DNA from 2 places in the Candidatus Enterococcus lemimoniae genome. Region 1 is predicted to be linked to the other one. Evidence: predicted binding sites of a transcription regulator. Region 1 holds the regulator's gene; the other holds the start of a gene.
What was found. Region 1 encodes LexA, which represses DNA repair genes until DNA is damaged. Its sites were predicted from a motif close to CNAACANNTGTTNG; they were not measured.
Positions count from the first base shown of each region.

Region 2: the regulator LexA is predicted to act here: its motif matches at 7,361-7,374, upstream of A5866_RS00400 (Y-family DNA polymerase).

Region 1 is NZ_CP147248.1:514,468-526,893, forward strand. Features, by position in the region: gene A5866_RS02585 (DegV family protein) at 1-753, shown strand, start outside; gene A5866_RS02590 (hypothetical protein) at 1,011-1,199, shown strand; gene A5866_RS02595 (hypothetical protein) at 1,226-1,708, shown strand; gene A5866_RS02600 (hypothetical protein) at 1,878-2,156, shown strand; gene A5866_RS02605 (cation:proton antiporter) at 2,176-4,230, shown strand; gene A5866_RS02610 (ABC-F family ATP-binding cassette domain-containing protein) at 4,296-6,182, shown strand; gene A5866_RS02615 (thymidylate synthase) at 6,195-7,142, shown strand; gene A5866_RS02620 (dihydrofolate reductase) at 7,161-7,661, shown strand; gene lexA (transcriptional repressor LexA) at 7,815-8,435, opposite strand; gene A5866_RS02630 (DUF896 family protein) at 8,674-8,916, shown strand; gene tkt (transketolase) at 9,015-11,009, shown strand; gene A5866_RS02640 (glucosaminidase domain-containing protein) at 11,391-12,251, shown strand; gene A5866_RS02645 (4-hydroxy-3-methylbut-2-enyl diphosphate reductase) at 12,306-12,426, opposite strand, start outside.
Region 2 is NZ_CP147248.1:69,208-81,633, reverse strand. Features, by position in the region: gene A5866_RS00430 (GntR family transcriptional regulator) at 1-512, shown strand, start outside; gene citG (triphosphoribosyl-dephospho-CoA synthase CitG) at 496-1,383, shown strand; gene A5866_RS00420 (response regulator transcription factor) at 1,464-2,192, opposite strand; gene A5866_RS00415 (sensor histidine kinase) at 2,305-4,155, shown strand; gene A5866_RS00410 (YdcF family protein) at 4,420-5,634, shown strand; gene A5866_RS00405 (hypothetical protein) at 5,686-6,027, opposite strand; gene A5866_RS00400 (Y-family DNA polymerase) at 6,024-7,322, opposite strand; gene A5866_RS00395 (DUF916 and DUF3324 domain-containing protein) at 7,811-8,887, opposite strand; gene A5866_RS00390 (WxL domain-containing protein) at 8,973-9,575, opposite strand; gene A5866_RS00385 (adhesive domain-containing protein) at 9,611-11,809, opposite strand.

The sequences.
Region 1 (12,426 bases):
GATGGTAAGATATATAACGAAGGTGTCGATATCGAAGCTGATGAATATTATGAGCTATTAAATAATAGTAACGAGTTTCCAACAACTTCTCAACCTGCATTAGGCGAAGTGATTGAACTCTACAAAGAAATTGCCGCTAAGGGATATGATACGATTATCAGTATTCATCTTTCTTCTGGGATTTCAGGTTTTGTGAATACCTTATTTTCACTAACAGATTCAATCAATGGTGTTACACTTTATCCTTATGACTCTAAAATTACAAGTGTGCCAATGGGGCATATGGTAGAAGCTGCTTTAGATTTGATCAAAGAAAATGCTAGTCTAGAAGATATTTTTGCTAAGCTAGACATCATTCGTGATAACACGTACGCTTATTTAATTGTTGAAGATTTGAACAATTTGGTACGTGGTGGTCGTTTAACGAATGGAGCAGCTCTGATTGCCGGTTTATTAAAAATCAAGCCGATTTTGACTTTTGAAGATGGTAAAATTGTCTTATTTGAAAAAATCCGTTCAACTAAAAAGGCCTTTGCTCGTGCAGAGGCAATTATCGGCAAACGGGACAAAGAAATTGGCCGACCCGTTAAATTATATGTGATTCATGCCAACAACTTGGCAGTTGCTGAAGAAGAAAAAGCAAAACTTCAAGTTAAGTATCCAAATGCAATTATTGAAATTGGTCATTTTAACCCTGTTATTGGGACTCATTTAGGTGAGAAAGCTATTGCACTTTGTATTTCAGCGCAATAAATAAATTATGCTAAAATAAGGATGAAGCAAAACTAATCTTTAGTTTTGCTTCATCCTTATTTCGATTTTTAAAAAGTTTTTTTGAGGTTAACCATCAACTATCAATGTGTTACTAAACGTATACTTCAACTAAAAAGAAATAGTATGCTACAATAATATAAAGAGAATTCTTTTTACTATAATCAATAAAAAATAACAATTCAATAGTCATTTTTCTTTAAAAGTAAGGTATACTTAAAGAAAAGGAGGGCGAGTGGATGAATCTAACAGAAGAACGTTTACAGAAAGAAAAAATGAAACAAGTTCAACTGCTCGCTGCATATTATCAAGTAGTTAATCGTTTGCCGCTTGGCGTTAAGCGCGATCAAATGATTCGTGATATATTAGCTTGTAAAGATAAAATAAAAAAAATCAATCAACAACTAACAGAGTTAAATAAAAGTTGAAATTCTATTTTTAAGAGGAGCGTATTTTGGGTATAGATTTTTTTACAGTATTACTCACAGTTTTTGTTGTGATCATGTATGTTTATTTAATCTTGGTTAGAAAAAGTATTTTGATCAAGAGTGTCAAAAGAAAACTTATCTATGGATTAGTGATTGGGGTAAGTCTATTTATCCTTATTAGTACGTTATTTATTGAACAATCGCTCGATCAAAGACTGCGTAGTTTCTTAGCAATGTTACTTGTTTTGAGTTTTTTACTAGATGCAAAAGGTCTTTCTGATGATCGACTCATTTTAGGACCGTTTGATAAAAATGGTGTGATGTATCGAGATGTAGAAAAAATGGCGTTATTGCTTAAGGAAAATGAAATTCGTTTGAATTATTTTAAAAATGGTCGTCGTGGCCCTATGATGAAATTTTCAATTCCATTAGAAGATCTATTGGCGTTTCTTTCTGGTCGTTTGAATGAAGAGGCTGAAATCAGTATTTTAGTTGAAGAAGACAAGTAGTAATCAACCACTTAAAGGAGAATTTAGATAGTTACTTTCTCTTTTGATTTCATTTTGAGAGTCAGAAATTACATTCATAAAGTTTTTCTAAAATAATAGTCAATTTTAGTAGGTATTTCTTAAACAATTTGCTATAATGTGCAGAGAAATTCTGAAAGGAAGTATTGTTGTGAATAAAGAAATAGAGCAACGAATTGCTGAATTACGTGAAAAATATAAAGAGTTGCCACCAGAGAAAAAAGCAGAGTGGGAACGGCATATAAAAAAGAGAAATTTTTTGAACTATAAAAAAATAGAATTGATTAAATCTGAGTTGCTCCGTTTAGAAGCTCGTCGTGCACAATTAGAACTATGTGATAAGGAAAAAGAGCTTGGATTAATAGAAAAGAAAATTACCTGTAAAAAAGAAAAATTATTACGGTATTTAGGGAAACAACTCAATCAGTAATGAATAAGGGGGATACGAGATGGAGTTTGTTTATTTAATTATTGTATTTGCTTTTGCGATCACATTTTCAAATGTCTTTAATCGAATCGTACCGATTATTCCATTACCGATCGTACAAATAATTGTAGGGGTTTTGATCGGCGTTACCTCTATTGGTCGAGAAATTGTATTTGAACCAGAAATATTTTTAGTGATGATCATTGCGCCATTATTGTTCCGAGAAGGTGAACGAAACGATACTGCGGCTACTATGAAAAACTTTAGTGTCATTTTATTTTTGGCTTTCATTGGTGTTTTGATTACGCTTGTGAGCGTAGGCTGGGCCTTGCATATGGTAATACCGGCTTTACCGATTGCCGCTTGTTTTGCATTAGGTGCAGCATTAGGACCTACAGATGCAGTTGCTGTAGGTTCTTTATCTGGAAAAATTCAGATTCCGCCTAAAGCGATGCATATTTTAGAAGGTGAAGGCCTAATCAATGATGCTTCTGGCGTTACAGCATTCCAATTTGCGTTAGCCGCTTTATTGACTGGGAGTTTTTCAGCTGCCGATGCAGGAATTACTTTAGTTGTCTCCAGTATTGGAGGCGCTTTTGTAGGTGCTGTCTTAGTGATGATCAAACGTCAAGTTGTTATGATTTTAGAAAAAGCTTCGGCAAGAGATGTTACAGGTTATTTACTGCTAGAACTATTGTTGCCTTTTTTAGCCTATATGGTAGCTGAATTATTTCATGTTTCTGGAATCATCGCAGCTGTTGTAGCAGGCGTTATGCAAGCAGCGAGTTTTAAAAAGGTCTCTTTGTTTGAAGCAGAGCTTTCTAGCGTCTCTGAAAGTACTTGGGGCACAATTACGTTTATGCTAAATGCCCTTGTTTTTCTATTTTTAGGAATTGAATTATCTCAAGTCTTTTCGCCGATTTGGAATAGTGAAACATATTCTAACAGCTTTTTGATGTTGGTTATTTTGATTTTAAGTGTTACGTTGTTTGTTGCTCGATTTTTCTCCATTTTTGTGATTTATAGTGTAAAAAATGGTTTGAAGAACGTTTGGCATTCGATGAATGAAATGCTGATTTTAACGTTTGGTGGTGTCAAAGGAACGGTTAGTTTGGCGACTATTTTTATTTTGCCTTTGACTTTAAATGGACAAGATTTTCCTGAACGATCGTTACTCTTATTTATCACGGCTTGTGTGATTTTAGTCACGTTAGTTGGAGGGATTCTTGTTTTACCATTTTTAACTGACTCAGATGAGATTGAAAATACAAACATGCAAGGCATAATGCTGTTGCAAGAGGTTATCGAAAAACTTAAAAAGATAAATCAAGAAGATCCACATGTTGAAATGAATGTTGTGATTGAAAATTATCAAGATCGCGTAAAAGAACTGTATACAGAGCAACTCCCATCAGATCAACGACAAGAAGTACAGGAGTTACGTGCATTGATTGTTTCGATTGAACGAGATGGTTTGGAGGAGAGCTTTCGCCAAAAAGAAATCGGAATCGAAGGTTATCGGTTATATGAACGTTTGATATCAAGAATGGAACGATCAATTGCCAGGCAGTTACTATCGATTATCGGTTTTTGGTTACTGTTTGTTCGCCAAATTATTGCGTTTTTTATTCATCCAAAGCATTTATTCGCTAAGAAAGATGAAGAAAATAGACGAGAATTTCAAAAAGAAGAACTAGAAAATGTTCGCCAAGTCTTTTTACAAAATACAGAAGTTATTTTGAAGAGTTTGGATAATCTAAATGGTGTTTACGATGAGGAAATCATTCGTTTCTTTATTGAAGGACGGCTACAATTGGCGCATAGGCTAGAAGATGGGACTTTTATTGATTCTTTTATTGTTCGCTCTCAATCTAACTATGTAAAAGAACTATTGATTGGCTATCAGGAAGAACGAAAAGTGATCGATGAATATGAGATCTCTGGAAAAATATCTTCTCTTGAAGCAAATGAATATCGGAAAAATGTCAATTTGCTAGAATCCTATTCGATCAACGATATTTCAAGTGCTGTTCCACTAAGGAAACTGACAAGAGAATTAAAAAAAGAAGCAGACTAAGAAAACTAGCTTCTTTTTTTTACATTTTTTTGATACAATAAGCAGGATGAAAAGGGCGTGAGCAGATGAATGAGTTAAAAGTAACTGAATTAACGAAAACATATGGAGAGAAAACATTATTTGATCACATTTCTTTCCATATTCATGATAAAGACCGGATTGGCTTGATCGGGACAAATGGCACTGGAAAAACTAGTTTGTTGAATATTCTTGCGGGTAAGGCTGGTGGAGATGGTGATGGTCAGGCGATCCAACAGCCAAATGACTATCAAGTCGGCTATCTTTCTCAAGATAAAGAGTTTGATCCAGAGCTATCCGTTGTAGAAGCCGTGTTCCAAGGAGAAACGCCAATTATTCAAGCAGTTAAAAACTATGAGTTGGCGCTACTTGCATTAGCGGAAGACGGACTAGATCCTACCGTTCAAAAACAATATGCTCAAGCAGAAGAACGCATGAATAAAGAAGATGCGTGGACAGCAGATACAGATGCTAAAATTATTTTACAAAAACTAGGGATTGAAACCTTGCACAAAAAAATAGGTGAGTTATCTGGTGGACAAAAGAAACGTGTCAGTCTTGCTCAAGTATTGATTGAATCACCTGATTTACTATTATTGGATGAACCAACCAACCATCTGGATTATGAAGCGATCAATTGGCTAGAAAGCTTTTTGAACGGTTACCGCGGAGCTATTTTGATGGTGACTCACGATCGTTACTTTTTAGATCGGGTCACAAATCGAATCTTCGAACTTTCTTTTGGAAAACTATACGAATACAAGGGGAATTACGAGGCGTATATCATTGCTAAGGCTGAACGTGAACGAGTTGGTGTTGAACAAGAAGAAAAAAGAAAACAACTCTACAAACAAGAACTGGAATGGATGCGAGCCGGTGTTAAAGCTCGAGGAACCAAACAACAAGCGCGGCAAGATCGTTTCCATGACCTAAAAGAAAATCTCCATCAAGTCAATCAAAAAGGTCAGCTAGAAATGGATATTGCAACCCAGAGATTAGGTAAAAAAGTCTTAGAAATTCAAAATGGTGACTATCAAATCGAACATAAAACAATTTTAAAAGAATTTGATTTGCTTATTCAAGCAAAAGATCGGATTGGGATTACTGGAAAAAATGGTGCTGGCAAATCAACATTATTAAATATCCTTGCTGGTCGTCTAGAGTTAGACGGTGGATTCTATTCAATTGGTGAAACAGTTAACTTGGCTTACTATACGCAACAAAATGAAGCGATGGACCCTAACCAACGCATGATTTCTTATTTACAAGAAGCGGCGGAACAAGTGCAACGGGGCGATGGAACAACCATCGGTGTGGCTGAATTATTGGAACGGTTTTTATTTCCTCGTTTCATGCATGGAACAGTTATTGGGAAACTATCTGGTGGTGAAAAACGTCGGCTGTATTTATTAAAACTTTTGATTGGTCAACCAAATGTGTTATTATTGGACGAGCCGACAAATGATTTAGATATTGATACCTTAACTCTTTTAGAGGATTATATTCAAACATTTAAAGGTGCTGTGATCGCTGTTTCTCATGACCGTTATTTTCTTGATAAAACAATGGATAAACTACTGGTTTTTCAAGGAGAAGGTCACATCACGACTTATTTTGGATCGATGAGCGACTATTTAGCGGTAAGTAAAGAGCCAGCGAAAAAAGTAACGAAGGCAGAAGTAAGACCGACTAGCGAAGTTGAAAAGAAAGCAAAAACAAAGTTAACTTACATGGAACAAAGAGAATGGGAAACAATTGAAACAGATATAGCACATCTTGAAGAGCAATCAGCTAAAATTACAGAAGAGATGAATCATCAAGGTGATGACTTTACGAAACTACAACAGCTTCAAACAGAATTGGCAAGAGTGGAAGAAGAGCTGGATGAAAAGATGGAACGCTGGGAATATTTGAGTGAATTTGCAGAAAACTAGGAGGCACAAACTATGGAAGAAGCATACTTAGCATTAGGCCGTAAAATTTTAGAGGAAGGTCATCTAAAAGAAGACCGGACTGGAACAGGGACGCGGAGTATTTTTGGGCATCAAATGCGTTTTGATTTATCTGAGGGATTTCCCTTATTAACGACTAAACGAGTGCCTTTCGGCTTGATCAAAAGCGAACTTTTATGGTTTTTGAATGGTGACACCAATATTCGTTACCTCTTACAACATAACAATCATATTTGGGATGAATGGGCATTTGAACGTTATGTAAAAAGTGATGATTACAAGGGTCCAGATATGACTGATTTTGGTCATCGTGTCCTAACAGACGAAGTATTTAAGCAAAATTACGAAATAGAACATAAAAAATTCTGTGAGGCGATTTTATCGGATGAGGTATTTGCTGCCAAACATGGTGAATTAGGCAACATTTATGGTGCGCAATGGCGCCATTGGGAGACCAAAGAGGGTGGATTTATCGATCAATTAAAAAATGTTATTACGATGATCAAAAAAACACCAGATTCAAGACGCTTGATCGTCTCGGCTTGGAATCCAGAAGATGTTCCTTCGATGGCGTTACCGCCATGTCATACGATGTTTCAATTTTATGTAAATGATGGAAAATTAAGTTGTCAATTATATCAACGTAGCGGGGATGTTTTTCTAGGTGTACCCTTCAACATTGCTAGTTATGCTTTGTTGACTCATTTGATTGCGCATGAAACAGGTTTAGAAGTAGGCGATTTTGTTCATACGATTGGCGATGCTCACTTGTATACTAACCACATCGAGCAAATGAATGAACAACTGGTTCGAGAAGTTCGAGCTTTCCCGACATTAAAATTAAATCAAGAAAAAAAATCGGTATTTGATTTTGAAATGGAAGATATTGTCATTGAAGGATATGAACCGCATCCTGCAATCAAGGCGCCAATTGCCGTTTAATTTGAAAGGAGTTCCCCGATGTTAGCAGCCATATGGGCACAAGATGAACAAGGAACGATTGGAAAGAAAAATCGCTTACCTTGGCATTTGCCAAATGATCTGAAGTTTTTTAAACAAATGACGGAAGATAACACTATTGTGATGGGTAGAAAGACTTTTGAGGGAATGGGTAGCCGCCCGTTACCAAATCGTCAAACAATTGTTTTAACCAGAGATAAAGGATACCAAGCAGAAGGAGTCACTGTATTTCATACTGTGGGAGAGGTGCTCGAATACGCAAGATCTTTTGCTGGAATTACGTTTATTTCAGGTGGTTCAGCGGTATATGAGGATTTTTTACCTTATTGTGATGTGTTGTATCGCACTGTTATTGATCATTCATTTGAAGGTGATACCAAATTTCCTGCTGTTGCTTGGGATGATTGGACATTGATCAACTTAAGTGAAGGGGAGCAAGATGAAAATAATCGTTATGCTTACCAATTTGAGACCTATCAGCGTAAAGTGACTGCAGAGTAAAATTATTTATGCTACTTATATAAAAGAAACAAATAGCCTGATACATAACTCTTCACGTTATGTATCAGGCTATTATTATCCGAATAAACGGTAGGTAGCAGCGATCTTTCTTATTTTTCAGAATTAGCCGCTTTTGTCCCAACCTCTTTGTTTCTAAATATGATTGCGATATAAACCAACAACTTTACCTAAGATACTGACATTATTTAAAATAATTGGATCCAAAGCATCATTTTCTGGCTGAAGACGAACATGATCCGTTTCTTTAAAGAAACGTTTACAGGTTGCTTCATCTTCATCAGTCATAGCGATAACGATATCACCGTTTGAGGCAGTACTTTGTTTGCGGACAATGACTTGATCACCATCTAATATCCCAGCATTGATCATACTTTCTCCTCGAATCGTCAGCATGAATAAAGCATTTTCTTCTGTTCTTAGATCAGGTGGAAGCGGGAAGAAGTCAGATGCTTCTTCAACTGCTAAAATAGGTTCACCAGCTGTAACAACACCAAGCATAGGGATCACAGTAGGTTTGACCCCAATTCTTTCTAGACCGTCCGCTGTTAACTCAATGGCTCTTGGCTTTGTAGGATCACGCAGGATCATCCCTTTTTTCTCTAAACGGGCTAAATGGCCATGGACAGTGGATGTCGAGGAAAGGTCAACTGCTTTTCCAATCTCTCTTACAGTTGGAGGGTAGCCTTTAAGTTCAACTTGTTCATATATATATTTTAGTACTTCGATTTGTCTTGTGTCTGTACGTTTCACCACAATCCGCACCTTCTTTCAATTTATATTTTTAGTGTACCATAGTTTTGTACAGGAATCAAACAAGCGTTCGTGTTTATGATAAACATGGATTTAGGTTATTTTTACTAAAAAGTAAGTAGGTTTTTCAATACTAATTTCTGTATCTAATAGTTTTTGTTTTCCTTTTTTATTAAGAATATAGTTGTATTTTTGGCGCTCATCTTATAAGATAGACATGGAAAGTAAAGGAGGCAAAAGCATGTTATCATCAGAAAAAATGAACCGTATCAACGAACTTGCCAAAAAAGCAAAAGAAAATGAGTTGACTGAAAAAGAAAAAGAAGAACAAAAAGTTCTTCGTCAAGAATATCTAGCTGCTTTCCGCGGCGGTATGCGTCACCATATCGAAGGCATGAAAGTCGTTGATCCTAAAGGAAACGACGTTACACCAGAGAAGTTAAAAGAGATCCAAAAGGCAAAAGGCCTGCATAATAGAAAATAATTTCAGTTTTTTTTACTAAAAGTAATTGCTTTCATAAACGAAATACGCTAAACTATAGTTAATAAAGGTAAAAAAAACCTAAATAGGAGATGATTTTTTTGTTTGACAACACTGATCAGTTAGGCGTCAACACGATTCGTACATTGAGTATTGAAGCGGTACAAAAAGCAAACTCAGGCCATCCTGGCTTACCAATGGGTGCTGCACCTATGGCATATGCACTTTGGACAAAACATTTGAAAGTTAACCCAAAAACTGCTAGAAATTGGGTAGATAGAGACCGCTTCATTCTTTCTGCAGGTCATGGTTCTGCAATGCTTTATAGCTTACTTCATTTAGCAGGATACAGTGTAACAATGGATGATTTGAAGAGTTTCCGTCAATGGGGTAGTAAAACTCCAGGGCATCCTGAAGTCCATCATACAGATGGTGTTGAAGCGACTACTGGTCCTTTAGGTCAAGGGATTGCAATGGCAGTTGGAATGGCGATGGCTGAAGCGCACACTGCTGCGACATATAATCGCGATAGTTTCCCTGTGATCGATCACTATACGTATGCTTTATGCGGCGATGGCGATTTGATGGAAGGTGTTTCTCAAGAAGCGAGCTCGATGGCTGGGCACATGAAATTGGGCAAACTGATCGTATTATACGATTCAAATGATATTTCTTTAGATGGGCCAACTTCAAAAGCCTTCACAGAAAATGTTGGAGCTCGTTATGAAGCATACGGTTGGCAACATATTTTAGTGAAAGATGGTAATGATTTAGAAGAAATTTCTAAAGCAATTGAAACAGCTAAAGCTGAATCAGATAAACCAACCTTGATCGAAGTCAAAACAGTTATTGGTTATGGTGCTCCAAAAGAAGGCACATCTTCTGTTCATGGTGCCCCAATCGGAGCAGATGGTATTACTGCGGCTAAAGCTGTTTATGGTTGGGAATATCCTGATTTTACTGTTCCGGAAGAAGTTGCTGCTCGTTTTAAAGAAACAATGATAGAAAAAGGCGGCAAAGCTGAAACTAACTGGAATGACATGTTTGCAAACTATACAAAAGCACATCCTGAATTAGCAAAACAATTCAAACAAGCTTTTGCGGATGAACTTCCTGAAAATTGGGATAACGAATTACCAACTTATGAGGTAGGGTCAAGTGCTGCAAGTCGCGTAACAAGTAAAGAAACAATTCAAGCAATCTCTAAAGCTGTTCCAGGTTTTTGGGGCGGTTCCGCTGATTTATCTGCATCAAACAATACAATGGTTGCAGCAGAAAAAGATTTTGAACCAGGTCAATATGAAGGCCGCAATATTTGGTTTGGCGTTCGTGAGTTTGCCATGGCTGCAGCGATGAACGGAATTCAATTACATGGTGGTAGCCGTGTATATGGTGGAACATTCTTTGTCTTTACTGATTATTTACGTCCTGCGGTTCGTTTAGCAGCGATTCAAAATACTCCTGTAACTTATGTACTGACGCATGATTCTGTAGCGGTAGGGGAAGATGGCCCAACGCATGAACCTGTTGAGCAATTAGCAAGTATTCGTTGCATGCCTGGTGTTCAAGTAATTCGTCCAGCTGATGGAAACGAAACAGTTGCTGCATGGAAAATAGCTATGACGACTAAAGATGCTCCGACTGTTTTAGTTTTAAGTCGCCAAAACTTACCAGTTATTGAAGGAACTAAAGAACATGCTGGAGAGCTAGTTCAAAAAGGTGCATATGTGATTTCTAAGCAAAAAGGGGACAAACCAGAAGGAATCCTAATTGCAACTGGTTCAGAAGTGAACTTAGCCATTGAAACTCAAAAAGCATTGGCAGAACAAGGTCAAGATGTTTCAGTCGTTTCAATGCCAAGTTTCGATTTATTTGAAAAGCAAACAGCAGAATATAAAGAATCTGTTTTACCTAAAGCTGTGACTAAGCGTGTGGCAATCGAAGCGGCTTCACCATTTGGGTGGGAACGTTATGTTGGTACAGCCGGTACAACTGTGACGATCAATCACTTTGGCGCTTCTGCTCCTGGCGATTTAGTCTTAAAAGAATTTGGCTTTACAGTTGAAAATGTCGTAACAAAATATAATGAGTTATAAATAGCAAGTATTTAGTTAGTGAAAAAGCAAAAGTCCTAATCAGCTGGACTTTTGCTTTTTTTGTTGGGTAAATAGATTGTATGATTTGTAAAAAACTAAATAGAAGAGAGAATGTAATATTTGTGTAATATTTGCAATAGTTTTCTATTTATTAGAAAAAAGTTAATAAATAGAAAAATAAAGGATTCTTGCCGGAAAATCCAGTCGAAAAACAGACACTATGTAAACTGAACAAAACAATTGCACCTGAAATTATAAAACAAAAATTTCAGCTAGATTACGCTCACTTTAAAACTTCAAATTTCAGGAGTAAATAATTGTTTATAAAAAATTCCACGAGTAAAATGATGTTACGATGTTCTATTGAGGAGGAACAAATGAATGGACGAGATCAAAACAAGAAGTAGTAGACACCAACAAAAAACACAGAAGAATAATCATAAAAGAATGGTTTCTGTGATTGGGACTTCATTAGTATTTCTTCCTGTCGCAGGGAATCTGTTACCATTGGGTGTTCAAGCAACAGAAGTTGAAACTCAAGGAGCAGTTTCACAACAAGCATTTATTGATTCTATTGGATACTCAGCTGCTTCAGTAGCGGATGCAAATGATTTATATGCCTCTGTCATGATTGCTCAAGCATTATTAGAGAGTAGTTATGGAACTTCAGGTTTAGCCGCGGCTCCAAACTATAATTTATTCGGTGTCAAAGGAAGCTATGGCGGACAAACAGTTTATATGCCTACAGCTGAATATTTGAATGGTGAATGGGTCACTGTAACCGAACCATTTAGAAGTTATCCATCCTATACTGAGTCGTTTCAAGACCATGCTAACGTGCTTAAAACAACGATAGCTTCAAGTGGTAACTATCATTACTCTGGTGTATGGAAAAGTAATACAACGAGTTATATGGATGCAACAGCGGCTTTAGCTGGTCGCTATGCAACGGATCCTAACTATGCAAGTAAATTGAACTGGTTGATTTCTGCCTACGGTTTAACAGCGTACGATAGTGGTAGTACCGTAGCCACTACAGGTTATGAAAACCAAGCAAGTAGCGATCAAACAGCAATTGGACAGAGTAGTGCTACAGTTGCTGGGCAAACATACACAGTAGCCTCTGGTGACACTCTTTGGGGAATCGCTGAAAAATACGGAGTTTCAGTGGATCAATTGATGGCTTCAAATGGTATTACAGCTGAATTGATCACTGTAGGACAAGTGTTACAAGTTGCCTAAGAAAAGCTATCAACAATTCGTCATCTGGATGACGAATTGTTGATAGCTTTATTTTTATCGTTTTCCAGATCGCAATTCTTCTAAACGACGTTGACGATTTTTAGTTAGATCTTTGATTCTCGGGCGAGGTAGAATCGACTCCGAAGTTGTAGTTGACTCCATTGAATGTGTTAAA
Region 2 (12,426 bases), 450 kb from region 1:
AATTAGTTGAGGAAGGACTGGTTGATCATGTTCGCGGTGTCGGCATCATCGTTCGAGGGATTTCACTTAACGATGCCAATGAGATTTATGCTATTAGAAAATCATTGGATGTTTTAGCTACGATCACAGCAATGAAGGAGATGACTTCTGCAGATTTTGAAGAGTTAAAATTCTTGTTAGAAGAAACTGAACGGTTAAACGAAGCAAATGAAATCGATCAAGTCTTACAAAAATTTTCTGATTTTAATGAATTGATTTATGAAAAAAGCAAGATGTTGCGCTTAAAATCGATCGTCATGAAATTACGTGAATACTTAGTCTATTTTCGAGATATTTCAATACGATCAAAAGATCGACGTGATAAAGCGCTGAATGAACATTGGTTGATTTACAAGTGTATGTTGAACCAAGAGGAAGAACAGTTAAAACAACTGATTAAGGAACATTTAGATTATTCGCAAACCTTTATTCTCAAAGAAATGGAAAAACATTTAAATGAAACAACTAAATAGAAATAAAACGCTAAATTTAATCGGTGAATTTGCTTTAGAAGCATTACTATATGAAGCAGCCCTTTATCCTAAACCTGGCTTAGTCGATCCTAAAAGTTGCGGTGCACATGCAGACATGAATTATTTTACTTTTATTGATAGTAGTACTGCACTGGCTCCCTTTTTAACAGAGTATGCTAATTTAGGATTCAACCATGAGGGAACACCTTTTGCCTTGTTTGAAAAAGTTCGTACACTTGGACAATTGGCTGAAGCTGCCATGTTAGCTAAAACAAAGGGTGTCAATACCCACAAAGGCGCAAATTTTTCTTTTGCCTTACTGTTAAGCGCAACAGGAAAAATAATTCAGGATCAAAAACTTGAGCTGCCTTTTACTGAAAAAGACACAGCAGCAATTTTTGACTATATAAAACAGATGACAAAAGGTTTGATTTCTAAAGATTTTGCCGGTTTAGCTCAAAAAAAACACTTAAGCTATGGAGAAAAACTTTATTTAGAACATGGTATTGTGGGGATTCGCGGTGAAGCAGAATTAGGTTATCCTGCACTTAAAAATAGTGCTCTTCCATTTTTAAGACAACATCATAACAGAGAACAACAGACCTTATTCTTACTCTTATTACTACATTTAATGGCAACAATTGAAGATTCTAATTTAATTAATCGAGGCGGTATTTCAGCTTGGCAAAATGTCCAAAAACAGGCGACTGAACTTTTACAAACTTTTTCCATAAATAGCTCTAAAAAAGAACTAGAAGACGCTTTGATTTTGTTCGATCAACAACTGATCAAAGAACATCTCAGTCCTGGTGGTTCAGCCGATTTAGTTGCGTTAAGCTTCTTTTTTGGTCGCTTAGAAGGTCTATTTTGAGTTTTACATAAAATAATACAAAAACAGGTGATGACCATTGATTGATCACCACCTGTTTTTATCACTATACTAACGATTAACTAAATGCTATTCCCTGCCTCTTTCCCTTCAGGATTAAACAGATAGCCAATCCCCCATACTGTCTGCAGATATTTCGGTTTTTTAGGGTCATCTTCAATTTTATTTCTTAAGTAGTTGATATATACCGTGATCAGATTCTTATCCATGTCACCGTCACTCCAAACACTGGCATAAATTTGTTCCTTACTAAATACTTGATAAGGATTTTCCATAAAAAATAAAATCATCATGATTTCTTTAGACGTCATGTTCACGATTTCACCATTCTTGCTAAATTGATACTGATTTTTATCGAATGAAAAGATGCCATCTCTCAACATCGTTTCTTCTCGATGTTGGCTTAATGTCAATAACTGCTCTGTTCGATTTAATGTACTGACGACTTGCGCTCGTAATACATCTGGCGCAAATGGTTTAGAAAGGTAGACATCTCCTCCGGACTCTAGACCACTGATGATATCTTGCTCGCTTTTTTTCCCACTAACGAAGATAATGGGTGTCAAAGGCTGACGTTCTCGGATCAATTGAGCTAAATGGTATCCGTCATTTTCATGTTCTAAACTGACATCTAAAAGAAATAATTGAAACTCTACTCGGTTCATGATATCCAACGTTTTTTCGATCGTATCACTTTGATAAACTAATAATCCCGTTGACTGAAGCGACTTCCAAATCAATCGACGAATTGCTGGATCATCATCTACCACTAAAATTTTTTCATTCCGCAACGTGCACACCTCATTATTCTTTTTTACATTATCTATACAATAGCTGAATTAACTTTAAATTTCAACATGAACTTGTTATGATATGAACAGACTTTTAAAAGGAGCTAGACCAATGAAACGAACAAACAGAATTGTAAACATCATGATCGCAGCGATGACTGTTTTTATCGTTGTATCCGTTTTCTTTGCAATTCAAGGATTTTCTATCATTCGTAAAACAACGACTGCTAGTAGTCAAGATTTTTTACTTCAGTCGACAGAGTATGTTGGGAAAGTGATCCAACTGTCCATGAAAAATCGCCACCAAGCGCTTAATTATCTAGCGATCGATGGAAATTTAAAAAATAGTAATGATCCGGCGACTTATCTAAAAAACAGTGCCTCTTCTCTAAACACTTTTTTTGAGTCACTAAACAATGAAACCGATGCTCTTTTTTACATCGAACCTGACGGTACTCCTCTCTATGCTTTTCATTGGAATGCTCAGGAGAAACAGGTAACCACCGCTGATATCCAAACAATTCGTCCCTTTATCAGCCATGATTTATCCCTAAAGCAGCTACTTGATAAACCCACTGCACAAAATGGTGATTCCTATTTTATCGATAAAAAGGCCTATGTCAATTTTTATCAAGAAATCCGTACCGCAGCTGGCACTATTGATGGCTATTTGATTTTACCGCTAAATCTAGAAGCATTTTATAAAAACTTCTTACAAGATTTTGAATTAGATTACAAAGGGTATCCCATGATCAAAGATCGCTCGATGACAGTTGTGATGCATCCGGTCGCCCAACAGGTTGGCTTAGATATTATTAATGGGCGAGAAAAATTGTATCCTGATTTTGATTATTCTGATTTAAAACGTCTCGAAAAATATCAGCTAAGCCATGATTCAGGAAAATTAACCTATAAATCTTATTGGTGGGATGAAGATACACCGACTGAGGTCTTAAAAATCAGTGCCTTTGAATGGATCGATGTAGGTCTCGCTCATTGGGTCGTTGCAATCAATGCTGATTATAATGAACGAAATGATGATATTATTAATTTTGTCATTGTGTTGTCCTTCCTTTTAGTTTTATTATTACTTTTAATTATCATTTGCTCGTTGTTTATTCATAATTTTAGAAAAAAAGAAACGATTGAAGCAGAAAACCGGCAGCTGATCGAAAAACAAAAACAACAAAAAATGCAGCATCAATTGGAATTAGAACTTTACCAACGAAATAAGATGGAAACAGTCGGTCTACTGACAACTTCGATCGTCCATGATATGAATAATTTCTTAACACCGATTATCGGCAACACTCAGTTGTTGTTGGAAGAACATGGAGAGGATCCTGTATTAAAAGCAGATTTAGAGGAAATTCTTCATTCTGCTCAAAAGGGAAAACAACTTTCATCCAATGTTCTACGCTTTTCAAAACCTCAAAAAAGCGTTCAAGAATGGATCGATATTTCAGCGGCTATTGGGGTTGCTACTCACTTGATTGGAGAAATCATCCCTAAAAAAGTACAATTGACTCTGTCTATCCAAGAAAATCTAGGGACGACAAAATTGGAAGAAACCGATTTACAGAATTTGATCTACAATTTGATTACCAATGCCTATCAAGCGACTAAAGAGAATATAACAAAACAGCAAGAAATTCACGTAACTGTTTCACCTGCTTCAAAAGAATTAACTGAACAGCTGAAAAAGACAAGTTATCAGATGAATCAGCTGAATCGTTTTGTTACCTTGGAAATTTCTGATAACGGTCCAGGGATTCCCACAGAATTACAAGAAAAAATATTTGAACCTTTCTTTACAACAAAATCTGCTGATGAAGGGACTGGTCTTGGTCTTTTCGCCGTTACCTCGATTGTTGCAAAATATGAATGGCATCTTTCATTAGTATCAGAAGAAGGCCAAGGAACTAGCTTTTTTATCACCTTTCCAGTTCGTTTTTCTGAATAAGTCTGAAATGGAGTGATGTGGGACAAAAGTAAAAAGCACTTTTGTTTAACACCCTAAATATGAATAAACGGTGGGAGCAGAAGCAACCCCTTCTTATTTCTCGGGGTTAAACACTCCTGTCCCAACCTCTTCTATTTTTTCATTCTAAGTCGGACTTATTCACTTATATCATAAGATATTTACATTAACTTAAGGTTTGTAGTTTTTTTTTCGCTTATTTTTCGTTATACTAATGTGAAATCATTTATTGAAGGAGTTCTATCTATGGGGAATTATTTTAGTATTATCATTGGGCTTATTTATCTTATTGGCGTTTTTATTATTCCGAAATGGCGGAAAAAAAAGGTAAACCAAAATTGGAAATTTTTTGAGTTGCTTTGGTTTTCACTTTGTTTTATTGTTTATGTCATTTTTTTAGAAATACAACTTCATACTTATTATTTTTTGATTCCATTAAGCTTTTTATTATTCTTCCTGTTCTGTTATTTCAAGGAAAAACGTAGATTAATCAATGGGTTATTCTTTAATTTGTTTTTAGTTGTCGGGATGACCTATTTGGGGGTTTTGCTTGTTAGAACACTGAACCCACTATTGATTATTTTAGCAGGGATCACAGGTGTCGTTTTGTTGTTACTGCTATTGATTGGACTTTATGCTTTACTCGCTTTCTTATATTGGAATGCGATTGTCGTTATGCGTAAAGAAGGCCATTCATTAGCGAATTTATTGACCTTGCTTTTAGCTATCGGCTTGACCGTTTTTCTGATTTTCAATTATTATTCAGCGCGAATTTTGCCGCAGTGGGCTTCACTATTATTTGGGATCTTACCCTTCATCATGTTTTATTTTTCAATCGTTTTCTATAATTTTTTAACGATTTCGATTATTTATCAATTTAATCAGCCAAAATATGAGCAGGATTTCATTATTGTTTTAGGTTCAGGTTTGATTGATGGCAAAACAGTACCACCACTTTTAGGCAAACGAATCGAAAAAGCGATTCAATTTTACCAAGCCCAGTCCAATGCTACTTTGAATCCACCCAAAATTTTGATGTCTGGTGGTAAAGGTGACGATGAGCATATCGCTGAAAGTATTGCGATGAAACAATATGCCATTGAAAAAGGGATTCCAGAAGAAGCTATTTTAGTTGAAACCAATTCTAAAAACACCTTGGAAAACATGCGCTTTTCAAAAGAAATCATGGAGCAAGATTTTGGGGGAACTGGTTTTCAAGCGATTTTCACAACGAACAATTTCCATCTATTTCGTGCCGGACTATTTGCCAAAATGGCCAATCTGAAGGCAGATGGGATTGGGGCTCGAACAGCTTTCTATTTTCTACCTAATGCCTTTTTAAGAGAATTTATTGCAATCGTAATGATGCATAAACGTCGTCATATGATCGTGTGTGGTCTGATTACACTAATGATGGTTCTATACGCATTAGTTGAATTCTTTTTTGTCACTAACCATTAAAACTGAAAATCCTCTAACTTTAGCACCTTATCTAAAGTTAGAGGGTTTTCTTTAATATAACTGGACATGACGTATTTCATCGTAGCCGATCTTATGTCCGCCTACATAGAGGCCCAATTCGTCATGACCTTGAATCAGGCCAATGATATCTGCTCCATAATTCCCTTCAGAGTCTAGTTCTTCTTTTTGAATCGTCACTTCAACCTGATTTTGAAAGGCCTGCGCTAACACTTCATCGATGTCTGACCAACTCATTTGTCGTTTCTTTTCGGCTGGCTGTCTTTTTTTTTCTCGTTCAATGAGTGCTGTATGTTCAGATAAATAGAAACCTGCCCATTTTTTCATTTTCCGATCTTGATATTGTTCAAAATAATAATCTCGTTCCTTGCTCATTGTAAGCCCTCCATTCCTCCTGCGTGCCCGCCAACTAGTGATGCTCTGGAAATTGCTGTACCGCCAGAGGAAATTGAACTTGCATGAACCAATGAAACATAGCCAAAGCGCTGTCGAATTTCGTCAATCAACTGGTCTAGTTTTCGTTCTTTTAGTTGCTCATCAGGCTCATGAAATAAATCTAATTGAATATAAGTATTATAGTTCAGTTTGGAATAGGTAATTCCAATATGTCGTACTTCTTCTCCATGCCAATGTTGTCTAAAAATAGTTAAACAGTATTCAATCAGTAGCCTGCTGCTGTTTGTTAAAGGTACTTTCATTTGTCTTGAAAAACCTGATCCACCCGACAAAGCTGATTTTGAAAAGCCCACAGATAAATGAACACATTCAGTCTGACAATGGGCTTTTCTAAGACGCGCTGCTACTTGTTCCGCCATCTCTCTAATCACAACTTCGATCTCATCTTGTCTCATATAATCGCGCATCAAAATCTGAGAATTGTTATAGGAACGTTCTTCTGGTATGTATTTTTCGGACAAACGACTTCGGTCGATACCATGGGCATGGGCATATAACTGTTCGCCAATAACCCCCAAATTCCTTTTGAGACTGTTTACATCTGCATGAGCCAAATCATACACAGATCGAATGCCTAAATTGTTTAAACGCTTGGCTAAACGGTGACCAATCCCCCACATATCCGTCATTGATTCAATACGCCAGACGTTTTCAGGAACGTCTTCATAGTGCCATTCAGCTAACCGTTCTTTGTTGCGCTTCGCTTCGATGTCCATCGCTAATTTAGCTAGTAAAGGATTATCGCCAATACCAACTGTGATTGCTAATCCTGTCTCTTTTTTTATCCGTTTCTGGATGATTTTAGCCATAGCTTTTGGTGTTTGACCGAACAATTTCCAACTAGCACTTACATCTAAAAAGGATTCATCGATCGAATAAATATGCAAATCTTCATTGGCAACATACTCTTTGTAGAGCTCATTGATTTTCATGTTTTCTTTGATATACTCATTCATCCGCGGTGGTACGATCATTAAATCTGGATGATTAGGCACATCGTATTTTCTTGTTACATTAGTGATTCCCAGCACTTCTTTTGCTTTTGGAGAAGACGCCAGAACAAGACCGCCAGTATTTTCAGCATGACTCATTACAACTAGCATTTTTTCTAGCGGGTCATATCCTCTAGCTACACATTCGACTGATGCATAAAAAGATTTTACATCAATACAAAAAAGCACTCTTCTAGGTTCTTTTTCATAATCAAATATCATCTCAATCCTCTCCTTATTCTATTTCACAATCAATTATACGAACGTATGTTCATTTTGTAAAGGGGAACAACTTTTTAAGTTTTGAAAATAGACAAAATTAAAAGAATAAGAGACCTCTCAGAACAAATTGGAATGGCAATAATTTTTTTGACAAAAATTATTGCCATTCCATCTTGTTGGATTTTACATGTATTCTAATTAAAGTAGACACTATTTATGCTAGACAAACGTAACACTTTAGGAAGATGGAAAATCATAAAATGCATTAGCCAATGAATATGGTATCGTCCTGTTTTCTGTCGCTCGGTGGGTGAAACAATATTCTGAAGTTAAAACCGATGACGTTACACTCCTTACGGCTCGTCAGATTAAACAACTTCATATATGATAATAAATTTAAATAAACATATTCTAATCCTCTACGTTTTTATTATTCCGATTTTAATCCATATAATTATAGTCACAGACTTTTATGAAAAGATGTTTGACTAAATTTTATTTTCATCATCCAAATGCTTCACATTTAAGCTCCTTTTTAGCCACAAAATATAGAATTGAATCAATACAAGTACTGTCAATATAATGACCACTACAATCAGCCAAGAAGGTACTTTATTCTTGACTTTATTGTCTTCAATCTCCTTATTGACGAGCTTTGCTTGATCTTTTGTGATATTAAATTCATTTTCAAATATCCATTTTTTACCATCTTGTAAAATCTGAGTATGGCTAGTATACTTTCCACTCTGCAACTGTCTCTTTATCAGTACAGGAAAATCCATGACCGAATTAGGTGCCATTTCCAGATGTTCTTTCTCTAATTCGATCAAGGGAGCCTTGTCTCCTTTTTTTCGGATGATCATTTTAAGCTCTATTTCCTTTGAAATAGCAGCATTTTTATTCCGAATCGAATGGATGACAGACATTTTCTTCCCCTGTTTAGATTTTGCTACTTTGACTGCATCCATCTCATAATCTGACACTATTGTGGTCTCGGTTTCATTCAAGACCACACCTACTACATAATGAAATCGCTGCTGAATAGTCACCTCTTTGTTCTTTACTTCATTTTCAGGTAGATTTTTGGTAAAACGTAATCCTCCTACTATCACACCGTCATATTGTTCTTTCGGCATTTTCAAATGAAAACGAGCAATTTTTGTTTCATACGGCTGTAATGAAATCGTTGTTTTAAGAACCTTGATCAATGATTCAAAAGGATAATTTAGTGTTTTGTCTTTGATGCCTTTGACCGTATAATCGATCATTCCTTCTTCTGTCGTCGACGCATTTATCGCATTTACAGAAACAGTGATTGGTTCTGCTTCTGGATTGACCAACTTAACCTGTAATTCTTGTTCTTCTTCTGGCTGCATTTTCAAATCAAAATAGGATTTATTGATGTCAACTTGATTCTCCGGTATAACTGCTTGCACATAAAAACTATTCGTTTCATTATTTTTGTCTTGTGCTGAAGCGTTTAAAGTCTGCAACAAACCAAATAAAAAAATAAGACCAAATAACCAGAATAACTTAATCGTTATTGATCTAGAACACCTATTCATCTAAATCACTCCTTTTAGTTAATCAGAAAAAAAGAGTGGAATAAAAATAGTTCTCATCCCACTCTCTATAGATCATACTTTATTTCTATGGTGCATCAGCTAATGTCCAGTCAATTGTAGAAGTATGCTTGCCAAGTGTTGCCATTGCAGCAGGTACATTGAGCGTAACTCCTTTGTTTTCGCTATCAGGCCAAGTAAAAGTCCAAGTCCCTGCCCCAGCACCTACTGCAGCTGTTGCAAACGGAGATGCAGTTGCTGCTCCACTCGTTAATTTAACTGTATTAACGGGTGTTGGTGCTTCAGCATCACTATTTGTTCCTGCCTGTGTATTTTTAAAATTCAAACTTGCATTTGGCAAAGAGGCTGTGGCCGCATTATCTTTAAAACCATTCAGTTTGCCACTCAACTTCCAACCAGCATTGGTTCCTCTAGCATCTGAAACAACAACATTAATCGCACTAGGGTTTGTTGGAATGTATGATGCATCATTTACTGAAATTGTTTGTGATGCGTAGCTGATTGAAGAGACAGCCTCTAAAGTTAAAGCACCTGGCGTAAATGTGACATCTAAATCGGTTGCCTTATTTATATCAGCAGCAGAAGCAGATTGTCCTAAAAATAATGTCCCTAACATAACTGACAATAATAAAGCAGTAGAGCTAGTCGTAACGAATTTTGAACTCTTCATTTTATGCACCCTCTCTTTTTTGGTAAATCTTCTATTTATTTGGCACCGACAGAAACAATAACTCGACCGCTAGCTGCTGCCTCAGTGCCAAGTGTTGCCGCTGTATTAAGTGTGATCGAAGTTCCTGCTGCTAATTGTCGACCGGAAATATCCAGTGAGAAGGTCCCATCTGCATTCACAAGTGTTTCTTCGTAAATACTTCCAGGGAATCTCACTCTAACTTTAAATTGAGTCCCCTCTGGAGGAGAAGTAATCTTCACAGATCCTTTGATCATTGTATCGCCAACGAAAATTGGGGATACAACAGGAGTTGGAACGATGTACCCTTCTAAAGATGGAATTCTACCAACTGCAAAAACTACATTGTCACTTTCTTTGCCTTTCAAAGATTGTGTATGCTCTGCAATAGTTACTAACCTTAGAGGATTGCCTTCTTTTAAGTTTTTATCTACTATAGGAATCGAAAAAGTTCCATCCTTTTCAAGTGCTACTTTTCTTACAGACCCGTCAGGAAATCGAACTTGCATAAACAAATTAGTCCCTACTGGAACATTCACTAATGGAATAGTTCCTGTAATAGCCTTACTTCCTTCATTTACCGTTTCAAACTGCGGTTTTGGCACTTGATAATTGTTTAGCGGATTGACAACCACTTGCTTGATTTCAGGTTCACTACTTTTCGTTCGCTTCCCATCACTTGCTTCGATTGTTATTTTTAATTGATCATTTCCTATTGGTTGGTATTTATCAAATAAAATTACAAAGGTTCCGCTTTGGCTGATTGTTCCAGTCAGATAGGCTCCATCTGGCAACTGAACTTTCACTTTAAATGTTACACCATCCGGCAATGGTTCAGTGAGCGTTACACTACCTTTAAGGCTTGTGGCCTCTTCAAGAATATCTTCAACAATTGGTTTTGCAATGGGATATTTAAGAAAGGGATCAGCAATGACTTGTTTAATTGTAGGTTCACTAACTTTAGAATAACTTCCAACTTGAGATTCGATTACTATTTTTAATTGGTCGTTTCCTTGAGGCTGATACTTACCAAAAGGAACTGCAAAAGAACCATCCTCATTAATATTATTCGTTAGTATACTTCCATCTGGTAATTCAACCTTGGCATTGAATGTTGTTCCTTCTGGTATAGGTTGTGAAAGAGCCACACGCCCTTTAACGTCTGTCATACCTTCTATGATATCTTCAACAATCGGGCTTATAACTGGGTAATTCGCCAACGGATTTTCTACCGCTTTGTCAAAATAAAGATTGATAGAATCTCCATTCGCATAAATTGTATTTAATAATTCTAAATCAATCACTGGATCATTGACTGCCATTACTGTTACTTGCGCTTTTTCAGCGGTTACATCAAAGACTGTTGTAGAAAAATCAACATCAACATTTCCAAGTACATTGGCTTGCAACGCATTTGTTAATACATCTGATGTACCATCAGCAATTTTTCCAACAAGCTCTAACAAATCATTAACAGCAGGTTTTAACAAATCAAGAGTTGGATTTAAAATAGCTAGTAGTCCAGTAAATTTTAATCCATCCACAGCCTCCTTCAACGGATTAAATAAATTGGCATATGCTGCACGAACATATTCTCCTAGTCCATCTGTAAAATCTACCATAACATAATTACCATCTGGTGATAATTTCCCTTCAACAGTAGCATGATAACTCCCTAAATCTTGAAGAGAATTAAGTCCTTCAAATGCTTTTTCTAATGAATCTAGTTGTAAGCCTAAAGGTTTTGCCAATCCAAGTAATTTAGTAACTAACCCTCCAACATTTAAAACCAAGTCTTTCACACCTGGAACATCACCAGGCACGATTGGCATTAATTTAGCATTGATGTTGATCTTGATCGGTCCAACAATCTTGCTTTTCAGTTCTTCTGGTATGGTAAAAACAATTATTTTAGGTGACACCAACCCAACATCTGCTACTGCAGTTCCTTTAAACAGTAAATCCAAATCATATGTAGAATCTTCTTTTTTTTCCAATTTAACACCATCACTCACAGATGTGCCATTTTTAGAAAAAAGTTGCGTCTCTTTTAAAATGTTAATATTGGCTAAATCAACTGTGCTCACGGAACTTTCTGCATTGACTTCATATTGACTTCGATTTCCCACAATTATAAGTGAACTAGGTATTATTGCTACTAATAATAAAATCACTGTCCCTACTAATGCAATTATAGAATGAGTAAATTTTCTCATGACTGCCTCCTTAAATTATATTATTCTAAACTGACTGTGAAACATTTTAAACTTAACAATCAAAATTACTTATTATGTTTAATTTAATTCAAATTGAAATCATTAGCAAATAATAAGTATTGTATTTTTAATAAATTGGATCAATAGATTAAAAAACTTTGATTGATAGATTCAACTGATTTTTAATTATTCATTTAAGTAAACTTAAATAACTTATCTCTTTCTTGCACCAGAGAAAAATTGAGAAAGGGAAGAATTTGTCTTAATTTTTTCTGTATATAATAAAAATATATTCATTTTTTTAAGCTGTAGTGGCAGTATAGTTTGATTTTAGCATTCTCATATAGAGTGTTTAATTTGTCAGTTAATAAACAATCATCTTTAATTCTCCCAAGAAACACACCCCAAAATTAATTTTTTAGTATCGCCAGCAAATAAAAAGAAAAGCTCTTTAGACAGAACTTTTCTTTTGAGAAGCAAATTAGTAAATCGTTAGTTCTTTTTTTGTTAACCGCTTAAATTCAAACAGTATTGAATTATTTTTTTGTCTCATTTCTTCATACTGTACATAATAATCTTTTGTTTGTAATTTAGTCCCTTTAACTTGAGTGAATATT